2 regions of the Streptomyces sp. NPDC007905 genome follow, and region 2 is predicted to be linked to the other one. Evidence: riboswitches for the same ligand, from Rfam matches in the RefSeq annotation. Region 2 holds a riboswitch; the other holds the start of a gene.
What was found. A riboswitch is a leader RNA that binds a small molecule or an ion and turns the genes downstream of it on or off. The one in region 2 is predicted to bind glycine.
Positions count from the first base shown of each region.

Region 1: it holds a riboswitch for glycine, as region 2 does, so the genes downstream of both, gcvT (glycine cleavage system aminomethyltransferase GcvT) here and gcvP (aminomethyl-transferring glycine dehydrogenase) in region 2, are expected to answer to the same signal.

Region 1 covers NZ_JBIBKS010000011.1:232,541-248,151, reverse strand. The annotation lists gene ACFZDC_RS21540 (SNF2-related protein) at 1-1,886, opposite strand, end outside; gene ACFZDC_RS21535 (L-serine ammonia-lyase) at 2,040-3,407, opposite strand; gene glyA (serine hydroxymethyltransferase) at 3,523-4,788, opposite strand; gene gcvH (glycine cleavage system protein GcvH) at 4,803-5,180, opposite strand; gene gcvT (glycine cleavage system aminomethyltransferase GcvT) at 5,295-6,422, opposite strand; glycine riboswitch at 6,582-6,679, opposite strand; gene ACFZDC_RS21515 (AAA family ATPase) at 6,849-7,517, shown strand; gene ACFZDC_RS21510 (enhanced serine sensitivity protein SseB C-terminal domain-containing protein) at 7,591-8,382, shown strand; gene ACFZDC_RS21505 (enhanced serine sensitivity protein SseB C-terminal domain-containing protein) at 8,584-9,345, shown strand; gene ACFZDC_RS21500 (hypothetical protein) at 9,430-9,993, opposite strand; gene ACFZDC_RS21495 (ABC transporter permease subunit) at 10,589-11,596, shown strand; gene ACFZDC_RS21490 (ABC transporter substrate-binding protein) at 11,666-13,462, shown strand; gene ACFZDC_RS21485 (ABC transporter permease subunit) at 13,573-14,568, shown strand; gene ACFZDC_RS21480 (oligopeptide/dipeptide ABC transporter ATP-binding protein) at 14,568-15,611, shown strand, end outside.
Region 2 covers NZ_JBIBKS010000029.1:3,017-18,627, reverse strand. The annotation lists gene ACFZDC_RS35885 (molybdopterin-binding protein) at 1-252, shown strand, start outside; gene modA (molybdate ABC transporter substrate-binding protein) at 890-1,702, shown strand; gene modB (molybdate ABC transporter permease subunit) at 1,699-2,544, shown strand; gene ACFZDC_RS35870 (ATP-binding cassette domain-containing protein) at 2,598-3,683, shown strand; gene ACFZDC_RS35865 (TOBE domain-containing protein) at 3,712-4,131, shown strand; gene gcvP (aminomethyl-transferring glycine dehydrogenase) at 4,186-7,071, opposite strand; glycine riboswitch at 7,246-7,340, opposite strand; gene ACFZDC_RS35855 (PRC-barrel domain-containing protein) at 7,460-7,831, shown strand; partial or broken gene ACFZDC_RS35850 (DNA polymerase IV) at 8,224-9,585, opposite strand; gene ACFZDC_RS35845 (MerR family transcriptional regulator) at 9,697-10,380, opposite strand; gene ACFZDC_RS35840 (bifunctional nuclease family protein) at 10,643-11,116, opposite strand; gene ACFZDC_RS35835 (MerR family transcriptional regulator) at 11,202-11,939, opposite strand; gene ACFZDC_RS35830 (FHA domain-containing protein) at 11,977-12,807, opposite strand; gene ACFZDC_RS35825 (DUF881 domain-containing protein) at 12,998-13,834, opposite strand; gene ACFZDC_RS35820 (small basic family protein) at 13,840-14,172, opposite strand; gene ACFZDC_RS35815 (DUF881 domain-containing protein) at 14,169-15,017, opposite strand; gene ACFZDC_RS35810 (sugar phosphate nucleotidyltransferase) at 15,206-15,611, opposite strand, start outside.

The sequences.
Region 1 (15,611 bases), on a different contig from region 2:
GCCCACAGTTCGGAGAGGCTGTTCTCCACGGGGGTGCCGGTCAGCGCGATCCTGGCGTCCGCCGGGATCAGCCGCAGCGCCCTGGCCGTGGCGGAGGACGCGTTCTTGACGTGCTGGGCCTCGTCGGCGACGACCATGCCCCAGGACTGCCCGCCGAGCCGCTCGGTCTCCAGGCGCATCGTGCCGTAGGTGGTGAGGACGAAGCCGCTGTCCACGCCTTCGAGGGTGCGGCCGGTGCCGTGGAAGCGGCGCACGGGCGTGCCGGGGGCGAACCTGCGGACCTCCCGCTCCCAGTTGCCGAGCAGCGACGCCGGGCACACCACGAGCGTGGGGCCGCGGCTGCCCTCGTGCTCCTGGCGGAACAGATGGAGCGCGATGAGCTGGATCGTCTTGCCCAGGCCCATGTCGTCGGCCAGGCAGCCACCCAGGCCGAGCGAGGTCATCCGGGCCAGCCGGCCCAGGCCGCGCAGTTGGTAGTCGCGCAGGGTCGCCGCGAGCGCGGCCGGCTGCTCGACGGACATGTCACCTGCGGTGTCGGCGAGCAGGGAGCGCACGGCGAGCAGCCAGGGGCTGTCGGCGACCGGCACCTGCTCGCCGCCGATCTCCGCGTACCCGGTGAGGGCGACGGCCAGCGTCCCGACGGCGGTGAGCGGTTCGAGCGCGCGCTCCCGGGCCTTGCGGGCGAGCTCGGGGCCGGCGAACACCCAGTGGCCGCGCACCCGTACCAGCGGCCGCCCCGCCCCGGCGACGGCCGCCGTCTCCTCCTCGGTGAGCGGCCCGCCGTCGAGGCAGAGCTGCCACCGCAGGTCGACGGTGCCGTCGCCGCCGAGGAAGGAGCGCAGGTCGGAGGGCGGGGTGCGATCCGCGCCGGCCACAGCCCGTGCGGTCAACCGGCGCTCCACCTCCTCGGGCCATCGCACATCGACGCCGTGCGCCCGCAACCGGGCCGCGGCACCGCCCAGCAGCAGGCCGAACTCCTCGTCCGTCAGGACGAGTTCCCGTGGCACGGGCAGCAGCCGCGACAGCGGCTCCCACACCGTGGCGGCGCGGCGCACGGCGCGGACCGTCTCGGACTGGGCCTGCGGGCCCAGCGCGTGCGGGGCGCCGTCGAAGAGTTCCCCGGCCGTCAGGACCACAGTCGGGTCGGCGAGATCGGACACGAGGGGCACGACCCGTCCGACGGGCTCGCCGTCCTCCCCGGGCACCAGCCGCACGGCCAGCGAGACCCGCACGCCGGAGTCGATGCCGACCGCGATCTCCTCCGCCCAGGTCCGTAGCTGCGGCACATGCTGGGGCTCGGCCGCGGCGAACGCGGCACGGCCGGTGGCCGCCTCGGCGGCCGCGGTGCGCGGCAGGGTGTCGGCGACCGCGTCGAGGAAGGCGCGCAGCGCCCCGTCCGGTTCCGGCAGCAGCGCACGCCCGGGCGACGCGGGCAGGGCGAGCGCCTCCGGTGGCGCCGCGGCGGCCAGTTCGCGCAGCCGCACCACGTCCTCCGGATCGAGCGGGCCCGCCCGCCAGGCGTCGTAGCCACCGGCCGAGACGCCCGGCAACAGCCGCTCGCGCGCGGCGAGATGGAGCGCGAGCGCGGCGGCGGCCCCCCAGAAGGCCGCCGCCGGATGAACGGCCTCGCCGTCGGCACCGCCGCTGTACCGGCGCCGGGCCAGGGCCAGTACCGGCAGCGCGTCGGCGACGGACAGCCAGGACACGGGGACCGCGCGTAATCCGCCCTCGGTGGCGAGCTCCACCTCCGCCGTGACGCCGTGGGGCGGACCCGGGGGTCCCGCGCCCTCGGGATCCCAGAAGGCCATACGTCCCGCACGTGCCGGATCACCCGGCTCGAAGGCGACCGCACACCGCGCCAGCCGTCCGGCGTGCTCGGGCGTCATCCACACCACAGGTCCCGCCTTCCGTAGTCAAACTTGACTACTGCTCGTCGGGAAAGCTAACGCCTGCTCAGTGGATCAGTCAAACGTGATGGGTGGGCACCTCGTGGCCGTGGGCATCGCCGACCTGCGATCCAGGCCATGACCTCGGCCTGCTCAGCACTCGATGATGTTCACCGCGAGCCCGCCCCGCGCCGTCTCCTTGTACTTGACGCTCATGTCGGCGCCGGTGTCCTTCATGGTCTTGATGACCTTGTCCAGGGACACCTTGTGCGAGCCGTCGCCGCGCATCGCCATCTTCGCGGCCGTGACCGCCTTGACCGCGGCCATGCCGTTGCGCTCGATGCAGGGGATCTGGACCAGACCGCCGACCGGGTCGCAGGTGAGGCCGAGGTTGTGCTCCATGCCGATCTCGGCGGCGTTCTCCACCTGCTCGGGAGATCCGCCGAGCACCTCGGCGAGGGCGCCGGCGGCCATGGAACAGGCCGAGCCGACCTCGCCCTGGCAGCCGACCTCGGCGCCGGATATGGAGGCGTTCTCCTTGAAGAGCATGCCGATGGCGCCCGCCGCCAGGAGGAAGCGGACCACTCCGTCCTCGTCCGCGCCGGGCACGAAGTTGATGTAGTAGTGCAGGACCGCCGGGATGATGCCGGCCGCGCCGTTCGTGGGGGCCGTGACCACGCGGCCGCCGGCCGCGTTCTCCTCGTTCACCGCCATCGCGTAGAGCGTGATCCACTCCATCGCGTGTGCCAGCGGGTCTCCCTCGGCGCGCAGCTGGCGGGCCGAGACGGCCGCACGGCGGCGGACCTTCAGACCGCCGGGCAGGATGCCCTCGCGGGACATGCCGCGCTGGACGCACTCGCGCATCACGCGCCAGATCTCCAGCAGCCCCGCCCGGATCTCCTCCTCCGTGCGCCAGGCCCGCTCGTTCTCCAGCATGAGCGAGGAGATGGACAGGCCCGTCTCCTTCGTGAGGCGCAGCAGCTCGTCCCCGGTGCGGAAGGGGTACTTCAGCACCGTGTCGTCCAGCTTGATGCGGTCCGCGCCGACCGCGTCCTCGTCCACGACGAAACCGCCGCCGACCGAGTAGTACGTCTTGGAGAGCAGTTCCGCGCCCGCGGCGTCGTACGCCCAGAGCGTCATGCCGTTGGCGTGGTACGGGAGCGCCTTGCGGCGGTGCAGTATCAGCTCGTCGTCGAAGGAGAAGGTGATCTCGTGCTCGCCGAGGACCGAGATCCGGCCCGCCTCCTTGATCGCCGCCACCCGCTCGTCGGCCGTCTCCACGTCCACCGTGCGCGGCGAGGCGCCCTCCAGGCCGAGCAGCACCGCCTTCGGGGTGCCATGGCCGTGGCCGGTCGCGCCGAGCGAGCCGTACAGCTCGCAGCGCAGCGACGCGACGGAGCCGAGGACGTCCTCGTTGCGCAGGCGCAGGGCGAACATGCGCGCCGCGCGCATCGGGCCGACCGTGTGCGAACTCGACGGGCCGATGCCGATCGAGAACAGGTCGAAGACCGAGATGGCCACGGGGACTCCTCAAGACGGGGGTGGTGCGAAGGGGGGTGTGGTGCGGGGATGGGCACCCGCCCGGCACCGCGCACACCTTCCTGTTCCAGTGTGCGCGCTGCCGGGCGTCAGGGACTTACTTGTTCAGACCCGGGTACAGCGGGTGCTTGTCGGCGAGCGTCTTCACGCGCGCCTTCAGGGCCTCCGCGTCGTAGGACGGCTTCAGGGCCTGCGCGATCACGTCCGCGACCTCGGCGAAGTCCTCGGCCGTGAAGCCGCGGGTCGCCAGGGCGGGCGTGCCGATCCGCAGGCCCGACGTGACCATCGGTGGGCGCGGGTCGTCCGGGACCGCGTTGCGGTTGACCGTGATGCCGACCTCGTGGAGGCGGTCCTCGGCCTGCTGCCCGTCCAGCTCGGACTCGCGCAGGTCCACCAGGATCAGGTGCACGTCCGTGCCGCCGGAGAGCACGTTCACACCGGCCTCGCGGGCGTCGGCCGCCGTCAGCCGCTCGGCGAGGATCCGCGCGCCCTCCACCGTACGGCGCTGGCGCTCCTTGAAGTCCTCGCTCGCCGCGACCTTGAAGGAGACCGCCTTCGCCGCGATCACGTGCTCCAGGGGACCGCCCTGGAAGCCCGGGAAGACGGACGAGTTCAGCTTCTTCGCGAAGTCCTTCTTGGCGAGGATGATGCCGCCGCGCGGGCCGCCGAGGGTCTTGTGGGTCGTGGAGGTGACCACGTCCGCGTGCTCGACCGGGTTCGGGTGCAGCCCGGCCGCGACCAGGCCCGCGAAGTGGGCCATGTCGACCCACAGGAAGGCCTCGACCTCGTCGGCGATCCGGCGGAACTCGGCGAAGTCCAGCTGCCGCGGGTACGCCGACCACCCCGCGATGATCACCTTCGGGCGGTGCTCCTTGGCGAGCCTCTCGACTTCGGCCATGTCGACCAGGCCGGTCTCGACGTCCACGTGGTAGGCGACCACGTTGAACTGCTTGCCGGAGAAGTTCAGCCGCATTCCGTGGGTCAGGTGGCCGCCGTGCGCCAGGTCCAGGCCGAGGATGGTGTCCCCGGGCTGGGCCAGCGCGAAGAGGGCCGCCTGGTTCGCGGAGGCTCCGGAGTGGGGCTGCACGTTGGCGTACTCGGCGCCGAACAGCTCCTTGACCCGGTCGATGGCGATCTGCTCGGCGACGTCGACGTGCTCGCAGCCGCCGTAGTAGCGGCGGCCCGGGTAGCCCTCGGCGTACTTGTTCGTCAGGACCGAGCCCTGGGCCTCCATCACCGCGAGCGGCGCGAAGTTCTCGGAGGCGATCATCTCCAGCGTGGACTGCTGGCGGCCGAGCTCGGCGTCGACCGCGGCCGCGATCTCCGGGTCCAGCTCGTGCAGGGACGTGTTCAGGACAGTCATACGGCTACGACTCCTCAGCCGGCGGTGTGGGCGGCGTACTCGTCGGTGGAGAGCAGATCGGCCGGCTCGTCGGTGACGCGTACCTTGAACAGCCAGCCGCCCTCGAAGGGGGCGGAGTTCACCAGCGACGGGTCGTTGACGACGTCCTCGTTGATCTCGGTGACCTCACCGGTGACCGGCGAGTACAGGTCCGAGACCGACTTGGTCGACTCCAGCTCACCGCAGGTCTCGCCCGCTTCCACGGTGGAGCCGACCTCGGGGAGCTGGGCGTAGACCACATCGCCGAGCGCGTTGGCCGCGAACTCGGTGATGCCGACCGTCGCGACGCCGTCCTCGGCGGCCGACAGCCACTCGTGCTCCTTGCTGTAGCGCAGCTGCTGGGGGTTGCTCATGGCCTGAATTCTCCTGTACGCGGGGGAGTGCTGGTGAATGAGGGACTGCTGGAACTGCTGAGGAGCAGCTGAATGTGCGCAGGGTCACGTCCTCGGACGGACCGCGCCCAGTGTCTACTTCTGGCGCTTGTAGAACGGGAGCGCCACGACCTCGTACGGCTCGTGGCTACCCCGGATGTCCACACCGACGCCCTCGGTGCCGGGGGCCGCGTGCGCCGCGTCGACGTACGCCATGGCGATCGGCTTGCCCAGGGTGGGGGAGGGGGCGCCGGAGGTGACCTCGCCGATCACCTGGCCGCCCGCGACGACGGCGTACCCGGCACGCGGGACACGACGGCCCTGGGCGACGAGGCCGACGAGGACGCGGGGCGGCTCGGAAGCGGCGCGCTCGGCGGCGCGCCGGAGCGCCTCGCGGCCCACGAAGTCGCCGTCCTTCTCGAACTTCACCACCCGGCCGAGTCCGGCGTCGAACGGCGTCAGGGAGGTGCTCAGCTCGTGCCCGTACAACGGCATGCCCGCCTCGAGGCGCAAGGTGTCCCGGCAGGACAGGCCGCACGGCACCAGGCCGACGCCCTCGCCCGCCTCGGTCAGCGCCCGCCACAGCTCCACGGCGTGCTCCGGCTTCACGAACAGCTCGAAGCCGTCCTCGCCGGTGTAGCCGGTGCGGGCGATCAGCGCGGGGACGCCGGCGACCGTGCCGGGCAGGCCCGCGTAGTACTTCAGGCCGTCCAGGTCGGCGTCCGTGAGGGCCTTCAGGATGCCGGGGGCCTCGGGGCCCTGGACCGCGATCAGCGCGTAGGCGTCCCGGTCGTCGCGCACCTCGGCGTCGAAGCCCCCGGCGCGCTCGGCCAGCGCGTCCAGCACCACCTGGGCATTGGAGGCGTTGGCCACGACCATGTACTCGGTCTCGGCGAGCCGGTAGACGATCAGGTCGTCCAGGATGCCGCCGTCGGCCTGGCAGATCATGGTGTAGCGGGCGCGCCCGACGCCGACGGAGGCGATGTTGCCGACCAGGGCGTGGTTCAGGAAGGCGGCCGCCTCGGCGCCGGTCACCGTGATCTCGCCCATGTGCGAGAGGTCGAAGAGGCCGGCCTTGGTGCGCACCGCGAGGTGCTCGTCGCGCTCGGAGCCGTAGCGCAGGGGCATGTCCCAGCCGGCGAAGTCGGTCATCGTCGCACCGAGCGAGCGATGCAGGGCATCCAGCGCGGTGTGGCGCAGTCCAGTGGGTTCGGTACTGCTCATCGGTCGGTCGTCTCCCAGGGCAGGCATGGGGCGGGCGAGGAACGTTCCTCCCCATCTGTCATCGGAACCTGAGAGGTTCGCCATGATCCCCGCGAGGAGTGGTCACGGCTTGCACCTTGGGTGGAGCCACTGTCACAGCGGCCCGCTTTTCAGATGTGCCTCGCCCGCGCGGTAACGGGGCCTGAGAGATTCAAGGGAGGGACTTGCTCCTTCGGCGCCCCAGCGAACGTGGCTGGGGACTCTCCCGCGCGGATTCAAACGGCCGGTATGCAGTTGGCGGCCACATCATTGCACGCCACGACACCACCCGTCAGGGCCGCATCTGTAACCGAGCTGTGGCAGTACGCGCATCGAACCGCGGGACACGGCGCATTACCTTCTCTTTACAGGGGCATGGGGTCTCCGAGCCCCCAGGGGAGGACCACGGTGAACAGGACCACGGCCTACGCCGCCACCACCGGCATCGCGGTGCCGAAGCAGGCCTCCGCCCCGGCCCGCGAGCGCTGCGCCGCCCGCCCGGCCCCGCTCGTGCGCGACCTGCGCGACCGTGCCGGCCACAGTCCGCACGCCCTGCTCTTCGGCCCCCGCGACCTGGTGGTGATCACCGGCCTGCCCGGCAGCGGCAAGTCCACCCTGATGCGCCGCGCGGTCCCCGGCCACCGGGTCGACTCCCAGGACACCCGCGACCGCTGGGACGCCCGGGTGCCCCGCTTCCTCCCGTACGCGCTCTACCGCCCGCTGGTGCGCCTCGCCCACTACGCCGGACTGCGCCGCACCCTCGGCACCGGCGAGGGGGTCGTCGTCCACGACTGCGGCACCCAGGCCTGGGTGCGCGCCTGGCTGGCCCGCGAGGCCCGCCGCCGTGGCGGCACCCTGCACCTGCTCCTCCTCGACGTCCCGCCCGAGACCGCCCGGGAGGGCCAGCGCGAGCGCGGCCGCGGAGTGTCCCGGTACGCCTTTCGCCGCCACCGCCGTACGACCACCCGGCTGCTGCGCGCGGTGGAGCGGGGCGAGCTGCCCGCCGGCTGCGGCTCGGTGGTGCTGCTGGACCGGGACGCGGCAGACGTCCTGCACCGCGTCGCCTTCGCGGGCTGACCGGGCCCGGCACTGTCACCGGCACCCGCTAGCCTTTCGATCCACAGCATGGTTCCCAGCAGGCGGTAGGCAGATGGACTTCCCGGCGGACTTTCCCGCGGACTTCCCGGCACAGACGCATCCCCACCCGCACGGCGGTTGGCCCGGCAACGAGCTGGAGGAGGTGCTCTCGGCCTCCCTCGGCACGCCCTCCGCGGGCGGCCGGATCATCGAGGTCCTGGGCCGGAGCTTCGTCTGGATCCCCCTGCCCAACGGCGGCGGCCCGCACAGCGGCCCGCTGGACCTGCCCACCCTGGAGATCGAGGGCCAGGTGTACGTCCCGGTCTTCAGCTCGGAGGAACAGCTCCGCCAGGCGACCGGCTCCCACATGTCGTACACGATCGCCCCGGCGGTGGAGTTCGCCCGCGGCCTGCCCCCGCAGGCCGGGATCGCCGTGAACCCCGGCGGCGTGGTGGGCGTACCGCTCCCCCCGGAGGCGGTGGCCGAACTCTGCCGCGCGGGCCGCACCCCCCTGGACGGTCCCAACACCGGCGGCCGGGTCCGCCTCTTCGAGCCCGACTGGCAGGACGACCCCGTCGACTTCCTCTCCGCGGCCTCCGCCGAGTTCGCCGGGACCGGTGTGGTCCTCACCGCCCGCCGCTGCCTCGCCGCCATCGAGACGGCCGACCCGGTCATGTTCGTCGGCGTGGAACTCTCCCAGTGGGAGGGCGACCTGCGAGCCCTCCCGCTGGAAGCCCTCGGCAAGGCCCTCGGCAAAGTCCCGGTCAAGTGGCCGGTCAACCTCGTCCTGCTCGACGTGGCCCAGGACCCGGTGGCCGACTGGCTGAAGACGAACGTCCGCCCCTTCTACCAGTACGGCCAGTAGCTTCCCCACGACGGGAAGCCGCTGCGGGGCAGCCGACCCAGGGGCGCGGGGAGCTGAGCGACAGGCCACGACGCACCCGCACCCGCGCACTGACACGAGGACCCGAGCCACTCGGCGCTTAAGCTGTTTCCAAACGCGGGGCAACTCCCAGAAGGGCCGGTACGACAGGTGAGCGCGAGCCACAGCGGCAGCGTCGAGCACATGCTGCGCCAGGTCACCCCCGGGCGCTACGACGCCTACGAGGCACTGCTGCGCGCCCTCGCCACCCCCTCCTCCGGCCAGATCTGGATGCTCCTGTGGCACGGCCAGGCCGGCTCCCCCGACGCCCAGTACGGAAACATGGAGGTCGAGGGCTTCGGCTACGCCCCCTGTGTGACCTCCGCGCAGGAACTCTCGGCGAGCGGCTGGAACCGCTCCTACGAAGTGGTCGACGGGCTGGACGTCGCCCGCACCCTCTACCCCGACCACTACGGCCTCTGGCTCAACCCGCACGCCCCGGGCGGCGGTGTCGGCATCCCCTGGCCGGACCTGCGCCGTATCGCCACCGGCCTGGACCGCCAGCCCGCCGGCCCCCTGCGCCTGTCGGAACCCGGCGTCGAGGTCTCCGCGTTCTACGCCCTGCTCACGCAGAACGCCCACCGCACCCCCGCCCTGCGCTCGCTGCGCCGCGCCTGGGTGCAGCCCGCGCTCGGGGCGCCGTACCTCGCCATCGGCCTGGACGTGTACGACACCTCGCCGGCCGCGGTCGACTCGGTGCGCGCGATGATGCAGCAGTCCGTCGGCGCGGTACCGGAGGGGCTGCCGGTGTCCACGGTCGCGATGACCGATGACTACGACCCGGTCGTGATGTGGATGCGGGCCAACGCACGCCCCTTCTACGACCGCGAGGCCCACGTGGCCGCGCCCCAGCCCCAGGCCCCGGCCGCCGGGTACGGCTATCCGCCGGTTCACGGCGGCTTCTGAAAGCACGGCGGCTTCTGAAAGCACTGTGTCCGCCGCTCGATCGAGAGGCGGACACAGTCGTGTCACTCGGCGGCGGTCACCAGGTCACGGCTTCGGCGTGCACGGGTGCTTCGAGACGCACTCGGCGTAGACGAGCTTCGCGGTGATGGCGTGGAACACGCCGTAGTCCTTGTCGACGACGGTCGAGCAATGCGGACCGTAGTGAGCCTTTTCGATGTGGAACTTCTGGAATTCCACCTTGGGTGTTGCGTAGCCGTAGTGCTTTCCGGGCACATTGACGTCGTCCTCCACCGAAATTCCCGTGGTGTTCGACTTGGATACGTTGTACCCGCCGTCCCCCTTGATTTCAGCCAGGGCGAACTTCACGGTCAGGCCGCCGCCGAAGGTCCAGCCGGAAGTCCGCGACTGGGTGACGCTGAGGGTGTACTTGAGTACCGAGGCCGACGGGCTGGCGTTGTACTTGCCCACGGTGTCGCCCGACGTCTGGTAGTACCGGCCGCCCACGGGGTCGATGTCGTAGAAGTGCCCCGTGCCGCAGTTGTTCGGGTGCATGTCGGAGGCGGAGGCCGCGGCCGGCACCGAGAGGGAAGCGCCGACCAGGAGGGCCGTGGTGGCCACCGCTCGGCCGGTCAATCCGATAAGCGTCATGTTTGTTCCCCGTCTTCTTCTGTTGTTTGGTCTGTTGTGGTCGGGGGTATTCGACTCACTTCCTGCTTGCCGATCGCCCAGGCGAGAAAGGAAGTTACTCGGGCGGCGGGGTGGCTACAAGAGAAATCAGCAACGAGCCGGTTGTCATGCTCAAGGAATCCTCAACTGTTTTTTAGCCTGGCGTAGTTGGACCTGACTCGATGTCCCTATTGCCCACCCTGTGCCGACGGAAAAAAGTGCCCACAGCGACACAAGGGCCGCACAGCGGCTGATCCGTGTGATGACCGTCACGGGGGGGGTGACGACGCCGAAGGGTGTGGATGGGATGGTTTGCGGTGAATGGTCGGCAATTGTCGGAGTTCGATCCCCGTAACTCGCCGTCCGCATAACGTGAAACCGCAGCTTGCATCACGGTTGCGCATCCATTCACCGCCAAGGCTGGCGGCTGATCGCGCAGGCGTTGAAGACTCCCCCTTCAAGGGGTGCGAATCCCCCTTCAAGGGGCCTGCGGCCCCTGCGTACGACGGACTGATTGATGCCGCTACCAGCGGCAAGTGCAGGCCGGCTACCGCCGGTTGAGAGGGGTCCCTGCCTAATGACGGCACCATTGCACGAGCCGACCGCGGAAGCGCCCCCGAGCGCGGCCGAGGAAGCGGCGCTTGCCGCCGCCGGAGCGGAGGCTGTCCAGGGTCGTTCGCTCGGCCGGATCGCCTGGGAGCGCCTGAAGCGGGACAAGCTCGCCCTCACGGGCGGCATCGTCGTGCTCGTCCTCATTCTGGTCGCCGTGCTCGCGCCGGTGATCATCAGCCTGGTCGGGCAGGATCCGGACGCCTACCACGAGAGCCTGATCGACCCGCTGTTCGGCACCCCCAAGGGCTCGCTGGGCGGCATCAGCGGCGACCACCTGCTGGGCGTCGAGCCGGTCAACGGCCGCGACATCTTCGCGCGCATCCTCTACGGCGCCCAGATCTCCCTCCTGGTCGGCTTCCTGTCCGCCGTGGTCGCGGTGGTCCTGGGTACCGTCCTGGGCATCCTTGCGGGCTTCTTCGGCGGCTGGGTGGACTCGAGCATCAGCCGCGTCATGGACGGTCTGCTCGCCTTCCCGCAGCTGCTGTTCACCATCGCCCTGGTCTCCGTCATTCCGAACTCCCTGCTCGGCCTGACCGGATCCAACGTGCGTGTGCTCGTGATGATCGTGGTCATCGGCTTCTTCGGCTGGCCCTACATCGGACGCGTGGTGCGCGGGCAGACCCTCTCTCTGCGTGAGCGCGAGTACGTCGAGGCCGCCCGATCACTGGGCGCCGGGCGCTTCTACATCCTGTTCAAGGAACTGCTGCCCAACCTCGTTGCGCCGATCATCGTGTACACGACGATGATGATCCCCACCAATATCCTCACTGAAGCGGCACTCAGCTTCCTGGGCGTGGGCGTCAAGCCGCCCACGGCCTCCTGGGGGCAGATGCTTTCGAGCGCGATCGACTACTACGAGTCGGACCCCATGTACATGGTGGTCCCCGGCGTGGCGATCTTCATCACGGTTCTTGCCTTCAACCTCTTCGGCGACGGCGTGCGGGACGCGCTGGACCCGAAGGGTTCTCGCTGAACTGGCGTACCTCAAGTGTCCCGTGGCACCAACACGGGGTCTCTCATCGAATCCGGAGGATCCGAGATCGTGACTACCCAACGCACCTCAGGGCGGCGGAAGCAGGCCCTGGCCGCTGCTGCCGCGGTGGCTGCGCTGCTCACCACGGCGGCGTGCGGCGGCGGCGACAGCGACGGCGACAAGGGCTCGAAGACCGGCGCGGCCGGCTTCGACGCGGCCAACAACAAGGTCGCCCAGGCCTCCCTCGCCAAGAAGGGCGGCACGCTGCGGTTCGGTGGAGCCCAGGACGCCGACTCGTGGGACACCACGCGCGGTTACTACGGCTTCATGTGGAACTTCGCGCGCTACTACAGCCGCCAGCTCGTCACGAACAAGCCCGAGCCCGGCAAGGCCGGCGCCGAGCTGACCCCGGACCTCGCCACCGGGCTCGCCAAGGTCACCAACGACGGCAAGACCTACACGTACACCCTGCGTGACGGCGTCACCTGGGAAGACGGCAAGCCGATCACCTCGAAGGACATCAAGTACGGCATCGAGCGCGTCTGGGCGCAGGACGTGCTGTCCGGTGGCCCGACGTACCTGAAGGACGTCCTCGACCCCAAGGGCGCGTACAAGGGTCCCTACAAGGACACCTCCAAGGACAAGCTGGGTCTGAAGGCGATCGACACGCCGAACGACAAGACCATCGTCTTCCACCTGCCGAAGGCCAACTCGGACTTCCAGGAGATGCTGGCCCTGATCTCGGCGTCCCCGGTCCGCCAGGACAAGGACACCAAGTCCAAGTACGCCCTGCACCCGTTCTCCTCGGGCCCGTACAAGTTCGAGTCCTACAGCCCTGGCAAGGACCTGACCCTGGTCCGCAACGACCAGTGGAAGCAGGCCTCGGACCCGATCCGCAAGGCGTACCCGGACAAGATCACCGTCCAGTTCTTCTCGGACGCCAACCAGCTGGACCAGCGCCTGCTCAACGGTGACCTGGACCTGGACATCAACCAGACCGGCATGTCGCCGCAGGGCCGCACCACCGCCCTGAAGGAGCACAAGGCCAATCTGGACAACCCGGTCTCCGGCTACATCCGCTACGCGGTCTTCCCGCAGAGCGTGAAGCCGTTCGACAACATCGAGTGCCGCAAGGCCGTCATCCTCGGCGCGGACCACGTGTCGCTGCAGACCGCCCGTGGTGGCCCGGTCGCCGGTGGCGACATCGGCACCAACATGCTCCCGCCGTCCGTCCCGGGTGCCGAGGGCCAGAAGTACGACCCGTACGAGCTCTCCGGCGCCAACAAGAGCGGCAACGCCGCCAAGGCCAAGGAAGCGCTGAAGGCCTGCGGCAAGCCGAAGGGCTTCTCCACCACCATCGCCGTCCGTAACAACAAGCCGGTCGAGGTGGCCACGGCCCAGTCCCTGCAGGCGTCGCTGAAGAAGATCGGCATCACCGCGCAGATCGACCAGTACGACGGTTCGCAGACCACCGGCATCATCGGCAGCCCCTCGAACGTGAAGAAGAAGGGCTACGGCATCATCATCATGGGCTGGGGCCCGGACTTCCCGTCCGTCCAGGGCTTCGGTCTGCCGCTGTGGGACAGCAAGTACATCGCGCAGAGCGGTAACAACAACTACGCGTTGATCAAGGACAAGAAGATCGACGGTCTGTTCGACGACTACGTCAACACCCTGAGCGACAGCGGTAAGACCAAGGTCGCCACGGAGATCAACCACAAGGTCATGGAGGGCGCGTACTACCTGCCCTTCGTCTTCGAGAAGTTCATCAACTGGCGCGGCGACAACCTGGCGAACGTGTACACCACCGACGGCTACAGCGGTACGTACGACTTCGTCAACCTCGGTCTGAAGTCCGCGAAGTAAATCCGGCACACCCGCCGTACGGCACGAAAGGCAGGTGAAGGCCGGCGCGGCGTGACCGCGGGCCACCGGAAGACCTCTGGTGGCCCGCGGTCCGCGGCGGGCCGTAAGCTGTGCTCGCTTACCTCATCAGGCGGCTTTTCGCCGCCGCAGTGATGCTCGTGGTCATCATCATGGTGGTCTTCGGCATCTTCTTCCTCGTCCCCAAGTGGGCGGGCGTGGACATCGCCACGAGCTTCGTGGGCAAGCAGGCCGACCCGGCCGCCGTCGAAGCGGTGCGTGTGAAGCTGGGGCTCGGCGACCCGATCTACGTTCAGGTCTGGGATTTCTTCAAGGGCATCTTCGCGGGCCGCACCTATGCGGCCGGCGGTGACGTCACCCACTGCGCCGCGCCGTGCTTCGGCTACTCCTTCCGCAGCGAGCAGGCCGTCTGGCCGGTGCTGACCGACCGCTTCCCGGTGACCCTGGGTCTCGCGCTCGGCGCCGCCGTGCTGTGGCTGGTCGTTGGTGTCTCGGCGGGTGTGCTCTCCGCGCTCAAGCGGGGCAGCCTCTGGGACCGCGGCGCGATGGTCGTCGCGCTGTCGGGTGTCTCCCTCCCCATCTACTTCACCGGCATGCTCTCCCTGGCGGTCTTCGCCTTCGGCCTGAAGTGGATCGACGCGAAGTACGTGCCGCTCAGCGACAGCTTCACCGGCTATCTCGGTGGCATGATCCTCCCCTGGATCACCCTCGCGTTCCTCTACGCGGCGATGTACGCCCGGATCACCCGCGCCACCATGCTGGAGATCCTCGGCGAGGACTACATCCGCACGGCACGCGCGAAGGGCCTCAAGGAGCAGGTCGTCATCGGCAAACACGCCATGCGCTCCACGATGACGCCCATCCTGACCATGCTCGGCATGGACCTCGGTGCCCTGATCGGCGGCGCCATCCTGACGGAGTCGACGTTCAACCTGCCCGGTCTCGGCCGCGCCGTGCTCGACGCCATCAAGAACCAGGACCTGCCCATCATCCTGGGCGTCACCCTGATCACTTCTCTCGCGGTGCTGATCGCCAACCTCGTGGTGGACATCCTGTACGCCGTGATCGACCCCCGAGTGAGGCTCTGATGACCGAACTCAGCAAGACGGGAGCTGCCGTGGGCGAGCCCACCTCCGCCTCGGCCACCCCGACCTCCTTCCTGGAAGTGCGCGACCTGAAGGTGCACTTCCCGACCGACGACGGCCTGGTCAAGTCCGTCGACGGCCTCAGCTTCAAGCTGGAGAAGGGCAAGACCCTCGGCATCGTGGGCGAGTCGGGCTCCGGCAAGTCGGTGACCTCGCTCGGCATCATGGGCCTGCACACCGCCGGCCAGTACGGCAAGCGCAAGGCCCAGATCTCCGGCGAGATCTGGCTGGACGGCACCGAACTGCTGTCCGCCGACCCGGACCACGTGCGCAAGCTGCGCGGCCGCCGGATGGCGATGATCTTCCAGGACCCGCTGTCCGCGCTGCACCCCTACTACACGATCGGCCAGCAGATCGTGGAGGCGTACCGGATCCACCACGACGTCGACAAGAAGACCGCCCGCCGCCGGGCGGTCGAGATGCTGGACCGCGTGGGCATCCCGCAGCCGGACAAGCGGGTGGACAACTACCCGCACGAGTTCTCCGGCGGTATGCGTCAGCGCGCGATGATCGCGATGTCGCTGGTCAACAACCCCGAACTGCTCATCGCGGACGAGCCGACGACCGCTCTGGACGTGACCGTCCAGGCGCAGATCCTCGACCTGATCCGTGATCTGCAGAAGGAGTTCGGCTCCGCGGTCATCGTCATCACCCACGACCTCGGCGTCGTCGCCGAGCTGGCCGACGACATCCTGGTGATGTACGGCGGCCGCTGCGTCGAGCGGGGCCCGGCCGAGAAGGTGTTCTACGAGCCCCGGCACCCCTACACCTGGGGCCTGCTCGGCTCGATGCCGCGCCTGGACCGCGAGCAGCAGGAGCGCCTGATTCCGGTCAAGGGCTCCCCGCCCTCCCTGATCAACGTCCCGTCGGGCTGTGCCTTCAATCCGCGCTGCCCGTACGCCGACGTTCCGAAGGACAACGTCACCCGCACGGTGCGCCCCGAGCTGACCGAGGTCGGCAGCCAGCACTGGGCCGCCTGCCACATG
Region 2 (15,611 bases):
TTCTCGGTCGAACTGGCCAAGGCGGGCGGCGGCGAGGAGGACGCCTCCTACACCTCGGTCCGCAATGCCTTCCCGGGCATCGTCACCGCCATCAAGCTCGGTGACGTCGCCGCCCAGGTGGAGATCCAGGCGGGCCCGCACCGGCTGGTGTCGCTGCTCACCCGGGAGGCCGTGGAGGAGCTGGGCCTGGAGGTCGGCATGGAGGCCACCGCGCGCGTGAAGTCCACGAACGTACACATCGACCGCGTCTGAACCGACCGGCCCCGCTGGTGCTCGCCGACAGGGGACCCGTTCTGCTCGCCGTCATGACCGACGGCACCCCGCTGCACGCAGGCCGGCCCCCGGATGGTGCTTTCGCAGGACCGTTGCGGTGGCCGGCACATCAACGGCATCACGGCGATACGGGTCCACGGGCGCACGGCTTCGCCGGTCCAGCGCCGGCCACACCCGGTCGCGCGTCAGCTGCGGCTCCGCACACCGCGCGCTCCGCACACCGCGCGCTCCGCACACCGCGCGCTCCATGAAGTGCACGCGTGCGCGGCACGTCGGCGTAACTGGGGGAGCCGACAGCGGCGGAAGGCGGCCGCGTCCAGCGCGCCCCGCTCGTCCGGCCGGCCGTGGCTGCTCGAAGAGGGCCGCTGGTCGTGCGGGCGCGGACCGGTGAACCGGGTGGTGCTGGATGCTGCTGGTGGCGATCTCCCGCCACACCGTATCCGCCGATCGGCGCCGTACAAACGCACATGCAAGCTCCACATCAGAAGTCCGCAGCTCATGCGATGCGACAGAGGACTTACAGCTAGCAGATGCGGCAGTATCATCGCCGCACGGCCGCAGCTCGGCCGTGGCAGGGCGCGACCGTTGCCCCATGAGTCTGAGGAGTCGATCCGTGATGACCCGTTCCGTGCGCCGGATCCGCCGGATGCTGCAGCTGGCCGGTGTGGGAGCCGCCGCCCTGACGGCACTCAGCGCCTGCTCCTCCTCCGATGCCTCGTCCACCACCAAGTCGGGCTCCGGCTCCCCGAAGCTGTCCGGCACGGTCACCGTGTTCGCCGCCGCCTCACTGAAGGAGAGCTTCACGACCCTGGGCAAGGAGTTCGAGAGGCAGCACCCGGGCACCAAGGTCGGCTTCAACTTCGGCGGCAGCGACACGCTCGCCGCCAACATCACCAGTGGTGCCCCGGCGGACGTCTTCGCCGCGGCCAGCCCCAAGACCATGGCGATCGTCACGGACAAGAAGGACGCGGCCGGCACCCCGGCCGCCTTCGTCCGCAACCAACTGGAGATCGCCACCCTGCCCGGCAACCCGGGCAAGGTGTCCTCCCTGAAGGACCTCACCGAGTCGGGTCTGAAGGTCGTCCTGTGCGACAAGACCGTGCCGTGCGGCGCCGCCGCCCAGAAGGCCCTGGACGCCAGCGGCCTGAAGCTCACCCCGGTCTCCTACGAACAGGACGTCAAGGGCGCCCTGACGAAGGTCGAGCTGAAGGAGGCCGACGCCGCGGTGGTCTACAAGACCGATGTGAAGGCCGCGGGTGACAAGGTGGAGGGCGTGGAGTTCCCCGAGTCGGCCAAGGCCATCAACGACTACCCGATCGCCCTGCTGAAGAGCGCGCGGAACGCCGAGGCGGCGCAGGCGTTCATCGCGCTGGTGCGGTCCGCCGAGGGCCAGAAGGTCCTGAGCGGGGCCGGGTTCCTCAAGCCGTGACCTCGCTCGACAAGCCGGGCGCCGTGGCAGGCCCCCGCACGGGTGGGCCGCGCCGCCGCCGCGCCCGCATGGTGCCGCTGCCCCTGCTGGTGCCCGGTGTCGTGGCCCTGGCGTTCCTGCTGCTGCCGCTCGTCGCGTTGCTCGTCCGCGCTCCCTGGCGCAGCCTGCCGGACCAGCTGACCGGCGTCGAGGTGTGGCAGGCGCTGCGGCTGTCCCTGGTCAGCGCCACGGCGGCGACCGCCGTGTGCCTCGTCCTGGGTGTCCCGCTGGCCTGGCTGCTGGCCCGTACGGACTTCCGCGGCCGGGGACTCGTACGGGCCCTGGTGACCCTGCCCCTCGTCCTGCCGCCGGTGGTCGGCGGTGTGGCTCTGCTGCTCGCCCTGGGCCGCAACGGGGTCGTCGGCCAGTGGCTCGACTCCTGGTTCGGCATCACTCTGCCGTTCACCACCACCGGTGTGGTGATCGCGGAGGCCTTCGTCGCGATGCCGTTCCTGGTCATCAGCGTCGAGGGCACGCTGCGGGCCGCCGACCCGCGTTACGAGGAGGCGGCCACCACGCTCGGTGCCTCCCGCTTCACCGCGTTCCGCCGGGTCACCCTGCCGCTGATCGCTCCGGGCATCGCCGCGGGCGCCGTCCTGGCCTGGGCCCGCGCGCTCGGCGAGTTCGGGGCGACGATCACCTTCGCGGGCAACTTCCCCGGCCGCACCCAGACCATGCCCCTCGCGGTCTACCTCGCCCTGCAGAACGACCCCGACGCCGCCATCTCGCTCAGTCTGGTCCTGCTGGCCGTCTCCATCGCGGTGCTGGCGGGGTTGCGCGACCGCTGGCTGACGGGATCATGACGATGCCGCGAGGATGGAAAGACGCCACCGTACCTGTGCCGACGGACGGACACATGACCGACACCGACGCCCTCAAGGCCGCCCTAGGGGTGGGGGGCGAGCAGGGACTCGATGCCCGAGTCGTCGTCGACCGGGGTTCCTTCCGGCTCGACGTGACCCTGACCGCCGCGCCCGGGGACGTCGTCGCACTGCTGGGCCCCAACGGCGCCGGCAAGACGACCGCGCTGCGCGCCCTCGCCGGTCTTGTCCCCCTCACCGAGGGCCACCTGCGGCTGGACGGCATTTCCCTGGAACGCACCCCGCCCGAGTCCCGCCCGGTCGGCGTCGTCTTCCAGGACTACCTTCTCTTCCCGCATCTGTCCGCCCTGGACAACGTGGCCTTCGGCCCCCGCTGCCAGGGCGCCGGCAAGGCCGAGGCACGCGCCCGGGCCGCCGTCTGGCTGGACCGCATGGGCCTCGCCGACCATGCCGGCGCCAAGCCCCGCCGGCTCTCCGGCGGCCAGGCCCAGCGCGTCGCACTCGCCCGCGCCCTGGCCACCAGGCCACGGCTGCTGCTCCTGGACGAGCCGCTCGCGGCCCTGGACGCCCGTACCCGGCTGGAGATCCGCGCCCAGCTCAGGCGCCACCTCGCCGGGTTCGAGGCGGTCGCCGTCCTGGTCACGCACGATCCGCTGGACGCCATGGTGCTCGCGGACCGGCTGGTGGTCGTCGAGCACGGCCGGGTCGTCCAGGAGGGCACGCCGTCGGACACCGCCCGCCATCCGCGCACGGACTACATCGCGCAGCTCGTCGGCCTCAACCTCTACCGGGGGCAGGCCGAGGGGCACACGGTACGGCTCGCTTCCGGGCCCGCGATCACCACCACGGAGGTGCTGTCCGGGCCCGCCTTCGTGGCGTTCCCGCCGGGCGCCGTCACACTGTTCCGGGACCGGCCCACCGGTGCCAGCGCCCGCAACCTGTGGCGCTGCGAGGTCGCCGGCCTGGAGACGCACGGCGACCAGATCCGCGCCGACCTCACCGGCGAACTCCCCCTCGCCGCCGACCTCACCGCGGTCGCCGCAGCGGAGCTCGGCCTGCACCCCGGCGCAGCTGTCTGGGCCACGGTCAAAGCGACTCAGACGCACGCATACCCGGCCTGAACGCATATGCGCTCTACGGTGGGTGCCCATGACACTGAGCATCCGCAACCAGCTCCCCGGGACCGTCACCCAAGTCCAGCCCGGAGAGGTCATGGCCGTGGTCAAGGTCCGACTGGACGGCGGGCAGGACCTCACCTCCGCCATCACCCTGGAGGCCGTCGAACAACTCGGCCTCGCCCCCGGCTCCCCTGTTCGCGCTCTGGTGAAGTCGACGGAGGTCTCCCTCGCCACCAGCCGCTACGAGGGCCTGTCGATCCGCAACCAGTTCCCCGGCGCGGTCACCCATCTGGAACTCGGCACGGTCATGGCGACGGTGAAAGTGTCTCTGGCCGGCGGTGAACTCACCGCGGCGATCACCAAGGACGCGGCCACCGACCTCGGTCTCTTCGTCGGCTCCGACGTGATCGCCCTGATCAAGTCGACCGAGGTGGCCCTCGCGACGGCCTAGGCGGATGCGCGAGGGCCCCCGCCCAGGCACGGACGGGGGCCCTCAGACGCTCGCTCAGTCCTCGTACGCGTCCAGCGGCGGGCAGGAGCAGACCAGGTTGCGGTCACCGTAGGCCTGGTCGACACGGCGCACCGGCGGCCAGTACTTGTCGGCGGCCGAGACACCGGCCGGGAAGACGGCCTCCTCGCGGCTGTACGGGTGCTCCCACTCCCCTCCCAGCGACCGCGCCGTGTGCGGGGCGTTGTGCAGCGGGTTGTCCTCCGCGGGCCACTGGCCGGAGCCGACCTTCTCGATCTCCGCGCGGATGGCGATCATCGCGTCGCAGAAGCGGTCGAGCTCGGCCAGGTCCTCGGACTCGGTCGGCTCGATCATCAGCGTGCCGGCCACCGGGAAGGACATGGTCGGCGCGTGGAAGCCGTAGTCGATCAGACGCTTGGCCACGTCGTCCACGCTCACGCCGGTCGCCCTGGTCAGCGGGCGCAGGTCGATGATGCACTCGTGCGCGACCAGGTTGCCGGGGCCGGTGTAGAGCACCGGGTAGTGCGGCTCCAGGCGCTTGGCGATGTAGTTCGCGGAGAGCACGGCCACCTGGGTGGCGCGCTTCAGGCCCTCGCCGCCCATCAGGCGGACGTACGCCCACGAGATCGGCAGGATGCCCGCGCTGCCCCACGGCGCCGCCGAGATCGGGCCGACGCCGGTCTCCGGACCGGCCGCCGGCTGCAGCGGGTGGTTGGGCAGGTACGGCGCCAGGTGCTCGCGGACCGCGACCGGGCCGACGCCCGGGCCGCCGCCGCCGTGCGGGATGCAGAAGGTCTTGTGCAGGTTCAGGTGCGAGACGTCGCCACCGAAGTGGCCCGGCTTGGCGAGGCCGACCAGCGCGTTGAGGTTGGCGCCGTCGACGTACACCTGGCCGCCCGCCTCGTGGACCCGGGCGCAGATGTCGGCGACGTGCTCCTCGAAGACGCCGTGCGTCGACGGGTAGGTGATCATGAGCACCGAGAGCTCGTCGCGGTACTGCTCGATCTTGGCCCGCAGGTCCTCGATGTCGATCTCGCCGTCCTCGGCGGTCTTGACGACGACGACCTTCATGCCGGCCATCACGGCGCTGGCGGCGTTGGTGCCGTGCGCGGAGGACGGGATGAGGCACACCGTCCGCTGCTCGTCACCGTTGGCGCGGTGGTAGCCGCGAACGGCGAGCAGACCGGCCAGCTCGCCCTGCGAACCGGCGTTCGGCTGGAGCGAGACCTTGTCGTAGCCGGTGACCTCGGCGAGACGTTCCTCCAGCTCGCGGATGAGCGTGAGGTAGCCCTCGGCCTGCCCGGCCGGGGCGAAGGGGTGCAGCTGGCCGAACTCGGGCCAGGTGACCGGCTCCATCTCGGTGGTCGCGTTGAGCTTCATGGTGCAGGAGCCCAGCGGGATCATGCCCCGGTCGAGCGCGTAGTCGCGGTCGGCCAGCTTGCGCAGGTAGCGCAGCATCGCGGTCTCGGAGCGGTGCTCGTGGAAGACCGGGTGGGTCAGGTAGTCGTCGGTACGCAGCAGCGCCTCGGGCAGGGCCTGCGCGGCCGCCGCGTCCAGGGCCTCGATGTCGCCCTCGACGCCGAAGGCGGAGAAGACGGCGGCCAGCTGGGCCCGGTTGGTGGTCTCGTCGCAGGCGAGGGAGACGTGGTCGGCGTCGACCGGACGCAGGTTGACGCCGTTGTCGCGGGCGGCTGCGACGATCTCGGCGGCCCTGCCCGGCACGCGCGCGGTGAGCGTGTCGAAGTAGGCGCCGTGGACGATCTCGACACCGGCCGCCTTCAGGCCCTCGGCGAGGATCGTGGCGTAGCGGTGGGTGCGGCGGGCGATGGCCTTCAGGCCCTCGGGGCCGTGGTAGACGGCGTACATGCCGGCCATCACGGCGAGCAGCACCTGCGCGGTGCAGATGTTGCTGGTGGCCTTCTCGCGGCGGATGTGCTGCTCACGGGTCTGCAGGGCGAGCCGGTAGGCCTTGTTGCCGTCCGCGTCCACGGAGACGCCGACCAGCCGGCCGGGCAGGCTGCGCGCGAACTTCTCGTGCACCGCCATGTAACCGGCGTGCGGCCCGCCGAAGCCCATGGGCACGCCGAAGCGCTGGGTGGTGCCGACGGCGATGTCCGCGCCCAGCTCGCCCGGCGAGGTCAGCAGGGTGAGCGCCAGCAGGTCGGCGGCGACGGTGACGAGGGCGCCCAGCTCGTGCGCCTGGTCGATGAGCGGCTTGATGTCGCGCACGGCACCGGAGGCGCCCGGGTACTGGATCAGCACGCCGTTGATCTCACGCGCGGCGATGTCGGCGGGGATGCCCTCGCTGAGGTCGGCGACGACGACCTCCACACCGGTCGGCTCCGCACGCGTCTCGATCACGGCGATGGTCTGCGGCAGCACATCCGCGTCGACCAGGAACACGCCCTTCTTGTTCTTGCCCATGCGCCGGGACAGCGCCAGCGCCTCCGCGGCGGCCGTGCCCTCGTCCAGGAGCGAGGCGCCGGAGGTCGGCAGGCCGGTGAGCTCGGCGACCATCGTCTGGAAGTTCAGCAGGGCCTCCAGGCGGCCCTGCGAGATCTCCGGCTGGTACGGCGTGTAGGCCGTGTACCAGGCCGGGTTCTCCATGACGTTGCGCAGGATGACCGGCGGGGTGAAGGTGCCGTAGTAGCCGAGCCCGATCATGGATCCGAGGACCTGGTTGCGGTCGGCGAGCAAGCGCAGCTCGGCCAGCACCTCGGCCTCGGTCCGGGCCCCCGGCAGATCCAGGGCGTCGGCGTTCTTGATCACATCCGGAACCGCGGCGGCGGTCAGCTCGTCGAGGGAGCCGTAGCCGACGTGCGCGAGCATCTTGGCCCGCGCCTCCTGGTCGGGCCCGATGTGGCGCTGCTCGAAAGGGATGCCCGCTTCGAGCTCGGAGAGCGGAATGCGATGGGTGGTCATTGCGGAGGCCTCCTGGTCTGACACGACCTTCGAGGGACACCACGGCGCGGGTGCCCCGACGGCCTCCCCCTCTGTCATCTCAACCTGAGAGCTTCACCGGGCGCCCGAGGGTCCCGGCTTTCACCGTCGGTGAGAGCGGGAGCCGTCGACACCCGCCCTGCTTTCCAGAGTGACCTCGTCCGTGCGGTACGTGAGCCTGAGAGATTCCGGGGAGGATTTGCTCCTTCGGCGCCTCCGAGGTGGTCGGAGGACTCTCCCGCACGGGGTCAGCAGCCGTTGTCAGCCTACCAGCGAGGTCAACGCGCGGGCTTTCGAGTGGCCGCCTCCTCGAATGTGCTCTTTTGTAGTGCTTACGGATGAGTTGCGACCAAGTGGAGGGAGAGGGACCGTGCAGACCGACATCGATCCGCGCAACCTGATCGGCCGCAAGGCGTTCGACCGCAACGGCACCAAGCTCGGCACCATCGACGAGGTGTACCTCGACGACGCGACGGGCGTGCCGGAGTGGGCGGCCATACGCACCGGGCTGTTCTCCCGGGACGCCTTCGTCCCCCTCGAGCCCAGCGAACTGATCGACGGCGCCCTCCGGGTCCCCTTCGACCGCGCGCTCATCAAGGACGCCCCCGACTTCGGCGTGGGCCGCCACCTCTCCCCCGAACAGGAACTCCAGCTCTACCACCACTACGGCCTCGACGTGACCCCACCTCACGCATTCCCGGACCACGACTTCGGCAAGCTGGCGGGCACCGAGGAGACCTGAGCCGTCCCCTCTCCGACCCCTCTGCCGGTCCCCTCATCGGCCGCCAGAACCCCGACCGCCTTCGCGACCGCGCCGTCCCCGGGCGTTGCGGCCGCGGCGCCCGTGTCCTCGGCGGTGGCGGTCTCCGACTCGTCCATGTCGTCACGGTGCGCACCCGGCACGGCCACTGACGCCCCTTTGTCGTCACCGTGCGCACCTTGTACGGCGTCTGGCATGTCCGTGCCGTCACCGTGCGCACCTGGCACGGCCACTGAAGCGCCTGTGCCGTCGCCGTGCGCCCCTTGTACGGCGTCCGACGTGCCCGTGTCGTCACCCGCGCCCGGCACGGCCGCCGACGTTCCCGTGCGTTCTCTGTCCGCTCCCACGCCCGCAATGCGCGTAACGTCCTGGCCCGGGCCCGCCGGCGGGTGGGCAACCGCTCCGCCGGCCGCCCCGAGCGGCAGCGGATCCGCCGGCTCCAGATCCGGATCGTCGACCCGGAACGTGCGCACCCGCCCCGGCTCCGACTGCGGTGTCTCGAAGCGCACCGTGACCCGCCCCAGACCGCTGCCCTGCACCCAGCCGTGCCCGTACGCGGCGTGCCGTACGTCGTTCCCCGCCCGCCAGTGCCGTTCGACCGGCTCCGGTTGCTCCTGCACCGCCTCCGGCGCGGCCTCCTCCGGTGCCTCCGCTGCCCGCTCGCCCGCCGCCTGCGCGAACAGGTCCTCCTGGGTGTAGTCGGCGAGCCCGGAGACGCCCACGCCGAGCAGCCGCACCCCGCCCGTGGTGTCCACGGACTCCAGCAGCCGCGCGGCCGCCTCCCGGATCACCGCAGGGTCGTCAGTGGGGCCGCGAAGCGTCTCGGAGCGGGTCAGCGTCGAGAAGTCGTAGCGCCGCACCTTGAGCACGATGGTCCGCCCCGACAGCCCGGCACCGCGCAGCCGCCCCACGCACCGGTCAGCGAGCCGCTGCACCTCGAGGCCAACCCGCAGCCGGTCGTGGATGTCCACGTCGTAGGTGTCCTCGACCGACACCGACTTGGTCTCCCGCTCGGCCACCACGGACCGGTCGTCGCGCGCCAGCGCCATGGCGTACAGCGCGTGCCCGTGCGCCTTGCCGAGCAGCCGTACGAGTTCGTCCTCACCCGCCTCGGCCAGTTCCTCGACCGTGGTGATCCCGGCCCGCCGCAGATGGTCCCCGGTGGCCGGACCGACCCCGGGCAGGGTCCGCACCGACATGGGTCCCAGCAGCGCCCGCTCGGTCCCGGGCTCGATGAGCACGAGCCCATCGGGCTTGGCCTGCTCCGAGGCGATCTTCGCGAGCATCTTGGACGCGGCCAACCCCACCGACCCGGTGAGCCCCGTGACCGCCCGTATGTCCGCCCGCAGCTTCGCTCCGGCCAGCCGCGCCGACACCTCGTCACAGGCCGCTCCCCCGGCCTCCAGGTCCACGAACGCCTCGTCCAGGCTCAGCGGCTCCACCAGGGGTGACAGCTCCCGCAGCAGCGCCATCACCTGCTCGCTGATCGACCGGTAGAGGGTGAAGCGGGGCACGAGGTACGCGGCGTTCGGCGCCAGCCGGCGCGCCTGGGCCATCGGCATCGCCGAGTGGACCCCGAAGACCCGGGCCTCGTACGACGCGGTGGCCACCACGCCGCGCGGTCCGAGCCCGCCCACGACGACGGCCTTCCCCCGCAGGCTCGGCTTGGACGCCTGCTCCACCGAGGCGAAGAAGGCATCCATGTCGAGATGCAGGATCGTGGGCGCGTTTCTCACATCTCCGATGCTGCACCACGCCACTGACATTGATACTCGTAGGCGGCTTCCGGCACGCGGGCCCCCGGCCGAGGGGCCGACGCTCGGGCGGCCGCGCACGCGACCCCGCGGTCAGACCGCCCGGTTGCGCCGCCGCGCCAGTTCGTCCGCCGGGTTGGGCCCGACCAGCGTCTCCCCGGTGTCGATGCGCTCGCCGTGCAGTTGGGAGAGCGCGCTTTCCACGTCCCGCCAGACCACCCCGACGGCGATGCCGAAGATGCCCTGGCCGCCCTGGAGCAGGGCGTGGACCTCGTCGGGCGAGGTGCACTCGTACACCGTGGCACCGTCGCTCATGAGGGTCATGCGCTCCAGATCACGGAAACCGCGGTCCCTGAGGTGCTGGACGGTCGTACGGATGTTCTGCAGCGAGACCCCGGTGTCCAGGAACCGCTTGACGATCTTCAGGACGACAACGTCCCGGAAGCTGTACAGGCGCTGGGTGCCCGACCCGTAGGCGGGCCGTACGCTCGGCTCGACGAGGCCGGTACGGGCCCAGTAGTCGAGTTGCCTGTAGGTGATGCCGGCGGCCGCGCAGGCCGTGGGCCCGCGGTAGCCGATCTCCTCGGACGCCATGGACGCCGCCCCTCCGCCGTTCGGCACCGCCGTCGGTCGCTGCAGGGCGTGGTCGACCGCGCTACCGGAATGGGAGTACCCCCTGCCCGAACGCGGCTGAGAGCTTGGGGGAGGGTACGGACCGCTCTCCCCGAAACCTCGTCCGGGGGCACCCCCAGCCGTACCGTCGCCGCTCGTTCTCACGCCGACCTCCGTCCTTGACCTGCCTTCTCGACGGTAGGCAGTCACCAGGGGTGCGTCAACGATCGCCACACTCGGCACGCCGAGTGATAATCACCCTAGGAGTGGTTTCCCGTACCCCACCGCGGGGAAAGGCTAGCCGAATGCTCTCGTGGGGAGCCGTAGGACGCTCTCAATGGCCGGTGGCAATTGCCATGGCAGCGGCACGACCACCGCTGGGCGGCCGGTCCTGCGGACGCTCGGGCCGCCCCGGCCGGTCCCCGCCTCACTGGCTGCTGGTGCCGAAGTCCTCGGGCGAGATCTGGTCGAGGAACTCGCGGAACTTCTCCACCTCGTCCTCCTGTTCGTCCGGAATCGCGATGCCGGCGTCGTCCAGCACCGTGTCGCTGCCGTAGATCGGCGTTCCGGTGCGCAGGGCGAGCGCTATGGCATCGGAGGGACGGGCGCTCACCTCGACCCCGCTGGCGAAGACCAGCTCCGCGTAGAAGACGCCCTCACGCAGATCCGTGATGCGCACTTCGGTCAGCTCCTGGCCGACGGCCTCCAGCACGTCCTTGAACAGGTCGTGGGTCAGCGGTCGCGCGGGGGCCATGCCCTGCTGGGCGAAGGCGATCGCCGTCGCCTCCCCCGGCCCGATCCAGATGGGGAGGTAACGGTCGCCCCCCACTTCGCGCAGGAGCACGATCGGTTGGTTGGAGGGCATTTCGACCCGGACACCTACGACATCGAGCTCGTTCACACAGCAACCCTAGGCCGTGCCCGGGACGTTTGGGTAGTCGGGCCGGGAACAGGTGGCCGATCCAGCCGCCCGGACACCCCGCCGCTCAGGGCAACCGCACGCCGAGGGCCGTCTGCACCAGCGCGGCGTGCAGTTTCACCGTGAGCGCCGCCAGCTCCTTCGTACGGGCCTCGGCATGGGCCCTGGTCTGCGGGTTGCGGTGGCGCTTGAGGGGGGCCACCACCTGGTCCACGAGCCCCGCCTCGCGGTCGGCTGCGGCCCTCATCAGCCGCAGGTGACGCGGCTCGATCCCGAACCGGCCCAGCTCGGCGACGAGGGAGGCCACGGTCACGGCCTCGGCGTCGTACACCCCGTCCTCCAGGGGAGCGATGAGCCCGTACGACTCCCACTCCTCGAGGTCTCCCTCGGCGATGTCCGCGGCCGCCAGCAGCTCGGCCCGCCCGATCCGGGCCACCGTGGGACGCTCGGGCAGCTCCGGCATATCCTCCCCGGCGCGCTGGCGGCCCACCACGGGCAGCTGGACGGCCTCGCCCCGCTCCATGGCGTCCAGGTGTTCCCGGATCACCTTGAGCGGCAGATAGTGGTCCCGCTGCATCCTCAGGACATGAGCGAGGCGCTCGACGTCCCCCGCGCTGAACTTGCGGTACCCGGAAGGAGTCCGCTGCGGCTCGATGAGGCCCTCCGACTCCAGGAAGCGGATCTTGGAGATGGTGACTTCGGGGAACTCGTCACGCAGCACGTTCAGCACCGTGCCGATACTCATCAGCCCACTGTCCGTGGCGGCGGCACCGCTTCGGGCACCGCCGCTCGGTGGTTGAAGCATGGACCTTCCCTGGAGTCCCCGGACGGCGTCCGGAGGGTCAGATGCCCTGCCGGCTCGCGTAGAAGACCAGCCGGTACTTGCCGATCTGCACCTCGTCGCCGTTCGACAAAGCGACCTGGTCGATCCGCTCGCGGTTGACGTACGTGCCGTTCAGACTGCCCACGTCGGCCACCGTGAACGACCCGTCCGGAGAGCGCCGGAACTCCACGTGCCGACGGGAGACCGTCACGTCGTCCAGGAAGATGTCGCTCTGCGGATGCCGGCCCGCCGTGGTCAGATCGCTGTCCAGCAGGAAGCGGCTGCCCGAGTTCGGGCCCCGGCGCACCACCAGCAGCGCCGAGCCCAGCGGCAGCGCGTCGACCGCGGCCTGCGCCTCGGGCGAGAGCATCGGCACCGGCGCCTGCCCGGTCGCCTCGGCGTCGTACGCCTCGAGGCCGGAGATGGAAATGGTGGAGGTGGTCTCGGACGGGCGCTCCGGCGCCACACCCGGCCGCAGCGGCGCGCCGCAGTTCGAGCAGAAGCGCGCGTTCTCCGCGTTGCGGTTACCGCACCTCGTACACACCAGGACCGACATGGACGGATCCTCCTGCCGCGGCTGCCCCGCGGGGGCGTTGGACGCGTACGGGTCGGAAGTAAACCCTCCACCCGTACTTGAGGTTGACGGTTGCCCGAAACCTATGCCGCCGGACTGGGCAGGGTCAACAGACGCCGCGCCCTGGCCTCCGGAAATGTCACCGCCCGGACCAGCGACCTGGTCACGGAACAGCGGGCGCTGGCCCTCTGCGTCAGGCTGTGCGCGATGACGAGCGGTCGCGTTGTCGCTGCCCTCTCGCGCGCTCTTGCCGAACAACTTCGCAAACAACTTCACGGGCGATTCCCCTTGACCGAAACAGACCCGCCCGTGGGGCAGGACGAACCCTGATTGCCTACACCGGCCGACCCGGACACCCTGACAACGTCCGTAGCCACCAGACAGTTTCCACCACGCACCACCCCTTCGATGCGTCGACCCCCCGCAAGCTCATGCCCCTGCCGGACGTCCGCCATGCACCGCCGGTTCACTGGGAGGACGACCGAGCGTAGTCAGGCCGCTTCGCCTGTCGCAAGGCGTCCACGACGATCTTGACGGACCGTTCGACGGTTACCGTGGCCTGCTCCTTCTCCAGAGTCTGCACCACCCCTCCAGGGATGTTCAGTGCCGGCTCGAGATCCTGGGACTTGCCGATGACCTTGAAACGATAAGGGGCGTTGATCTTGTTCCCATCGACGCTCACGCTCGTGCCGGCGTCGGTGAAGTACGTGCTCGCGACCACCCGTACCCCGTTGACCTGAATCGCCTCCGCGCCGGCCGCGCGCAACTCCTGGATCGCGTCGAGCAGCATGTCCGCCTTGACCGTCCCCTTCGTGTCCTCGATCGTCATCGTGATGCCGGGACCCTGCGCCGCCACGGTGCCCGCCAGAATGCCGAGTTGCCGCTCCTTCTCGGCGGTCTGCCTGCGTGCCTCGGCGGCCTGGTCGGAGCTGCTCTGCAGCTCCTGACGCTGCTTGTCGAGTCCCTGCTTCTCGTCCTGAAGACGCTGAGTACGGGAATCCAGTTCATCAAGGATGCGAACAAGATCTTCCTGGCGGGCTCCGCGCAGCGCGCCATCGCTGTCGCTGTTCGACGCCACCTGCACGGCCAGCCCGAAACCGAGGCCGAACAGCAGTACGGCCACGATGAGTTGGGCCCGCGTGACCCGCGGCGGCCACAGCCCCTCGACCAGCCGCCGGCGCCCGGTGAGCTGCGGCTCGCCGCCCTCCGCGGGCGACTGCTCGGGCTCCGGGGCCGAGGGCGGCACCTCGTCGGGCAGTTCCTTGCGCAGCCTGTTCTCCGGCTGCTCGTCCTGGTTGCTCATCGCTCTCACGCCCGGAAGACGTGCCGCCGGATTGCCGCGGCGTTGGAGAAGATCCGGATACCGAGAACCACCACGACCCCCGTGGACAGCTGCGCGCCCACGCCCAACTTGTCGCCCAGGAACACGATCAACGCGGCCACGACCACGTTCGACAGGAACGACACCACGAAGACCTTGTCGTCGAAGATGCCGTCCAGCATGGCCCGCAGACCACCGAACACGGCGTCCAGCGCCGCCACGACGGCGATCGGCAGATAAGGCTCGACGACCGCCGGAACCTCAGGCCGGACCAACAAGCCGGCCACGACTCCCACGACGAGGCCCAGTACGGCGATCACGATGTGCCCTTCTCAGTCTTCTCGGCGTTCGGCTGTGCTGTACGTACGATCACACTCGGTGCGGAGGGCAACCGGACGTCGCTCTCCGTGGAGATGGTGGCGCGGATGGCGAAGTTCTCCTCCAGCGCATGCAGATAGAGCCCGTCCGCGCTGTTCTGGAACCTCGTACTCAACCGCTCCCCGTCCCCCACCGCCAGCACCGTGTACGGCGGCACGAGCGGCTTGTTGTCGACCAGTATCGCGTCACCCGCGGCTCTGATCGCGGACAGGCCCGTCAGCCGCTGTCCGTTGACGGAGACGGCCTCGGCCCCGGAGGCCCACAGCCCGTTGACCACCCGCTGCATGTCCCGGTCGCGCACCCGCCCGGTGTCGGAGAAACCCGAGGTCTCACGCGGATTGGTGCCGTCGCCCCCGGTACTTGCCTCCTTGGCGTCGTTCACCACGAGCTTCACCCCGGGGCCGTGCACCGCGGTGGCGCCCGACAGGATGCCCGCCAGGTCCGCGTCGGCGCTGCCGCCGCTCTGCTTCAGTGCCGCCCGCTGGCGCGCGCCGACATCGTCGCGCAGCTTGTCGACATCGTTCTCCAGCTTGTCCGCGTCCGAGGTCTCCCGGTCGATGCGGTCGATCAGCTCCTGGCGCTCCTTGGCCACCACGGGCGCCGCCACGCGCGCCTGCGCCGCACCCACGGTCACGACCAGCGCGGCGAGAACCAGCCCGGCCGCCAGGCCCAGCTTCGCCCGGAGCGTCTTCGGCAGTCCGCCTTCACCCTCGGACTGCCTCCGGGCAGCGGCCTCGGCGTACCCGTCGTCGAGGCTGTGGTCCATGACGTTGGTGATCAACGACATGGAGGCGTCCGGACGCCGCGGCTGCGGGGGGCTGCTCCGAACGGGGGGTTGCTGCGGCATGCCGCACATCGTCGCATGTCGCGACCAGTACCTCCGAACGGCCCCTCCGGCGTGCCGGACAGGCCCCCTTGGGGACACTTGTCCGGCACGCGCGCGTGCAGTGCCTTTTGCCGTCCGGGCTGCCGGTTCTAGCGGCCGGCGCTGTCCACCACGGCCGACCACTCGTCCAGCAGGGCCTGCGCGGAGGCATCGTCGGGCCCTTCGGCCCACAGGTGGGTGACGGCCTCGGCGGGGTCGGGAAGCACCATCACCCAGCGCCCGTCGGTCTCCACGACCCGCACGCCGTCCGTCGTATCGACGAAGCGATCACCGGCGGCCTCGACGACACGCCGCATCACCAGGCCCTTGACGGCCCACGGGGTCGCCAGGTCCCGCTTGAGGACGTGCGCCCGCGGAATCCGCGCATCGATCTGGCTCAGCGTGAGCTGTGTGCGCGCCACCAGCCCGATCAGCCGTACGAAGGCCGCCGTGCCGTCGTAGACACCGCTGAACTCGGGGACGATGAACCCGCCCATGCCGTCGCCGCCGAAGATG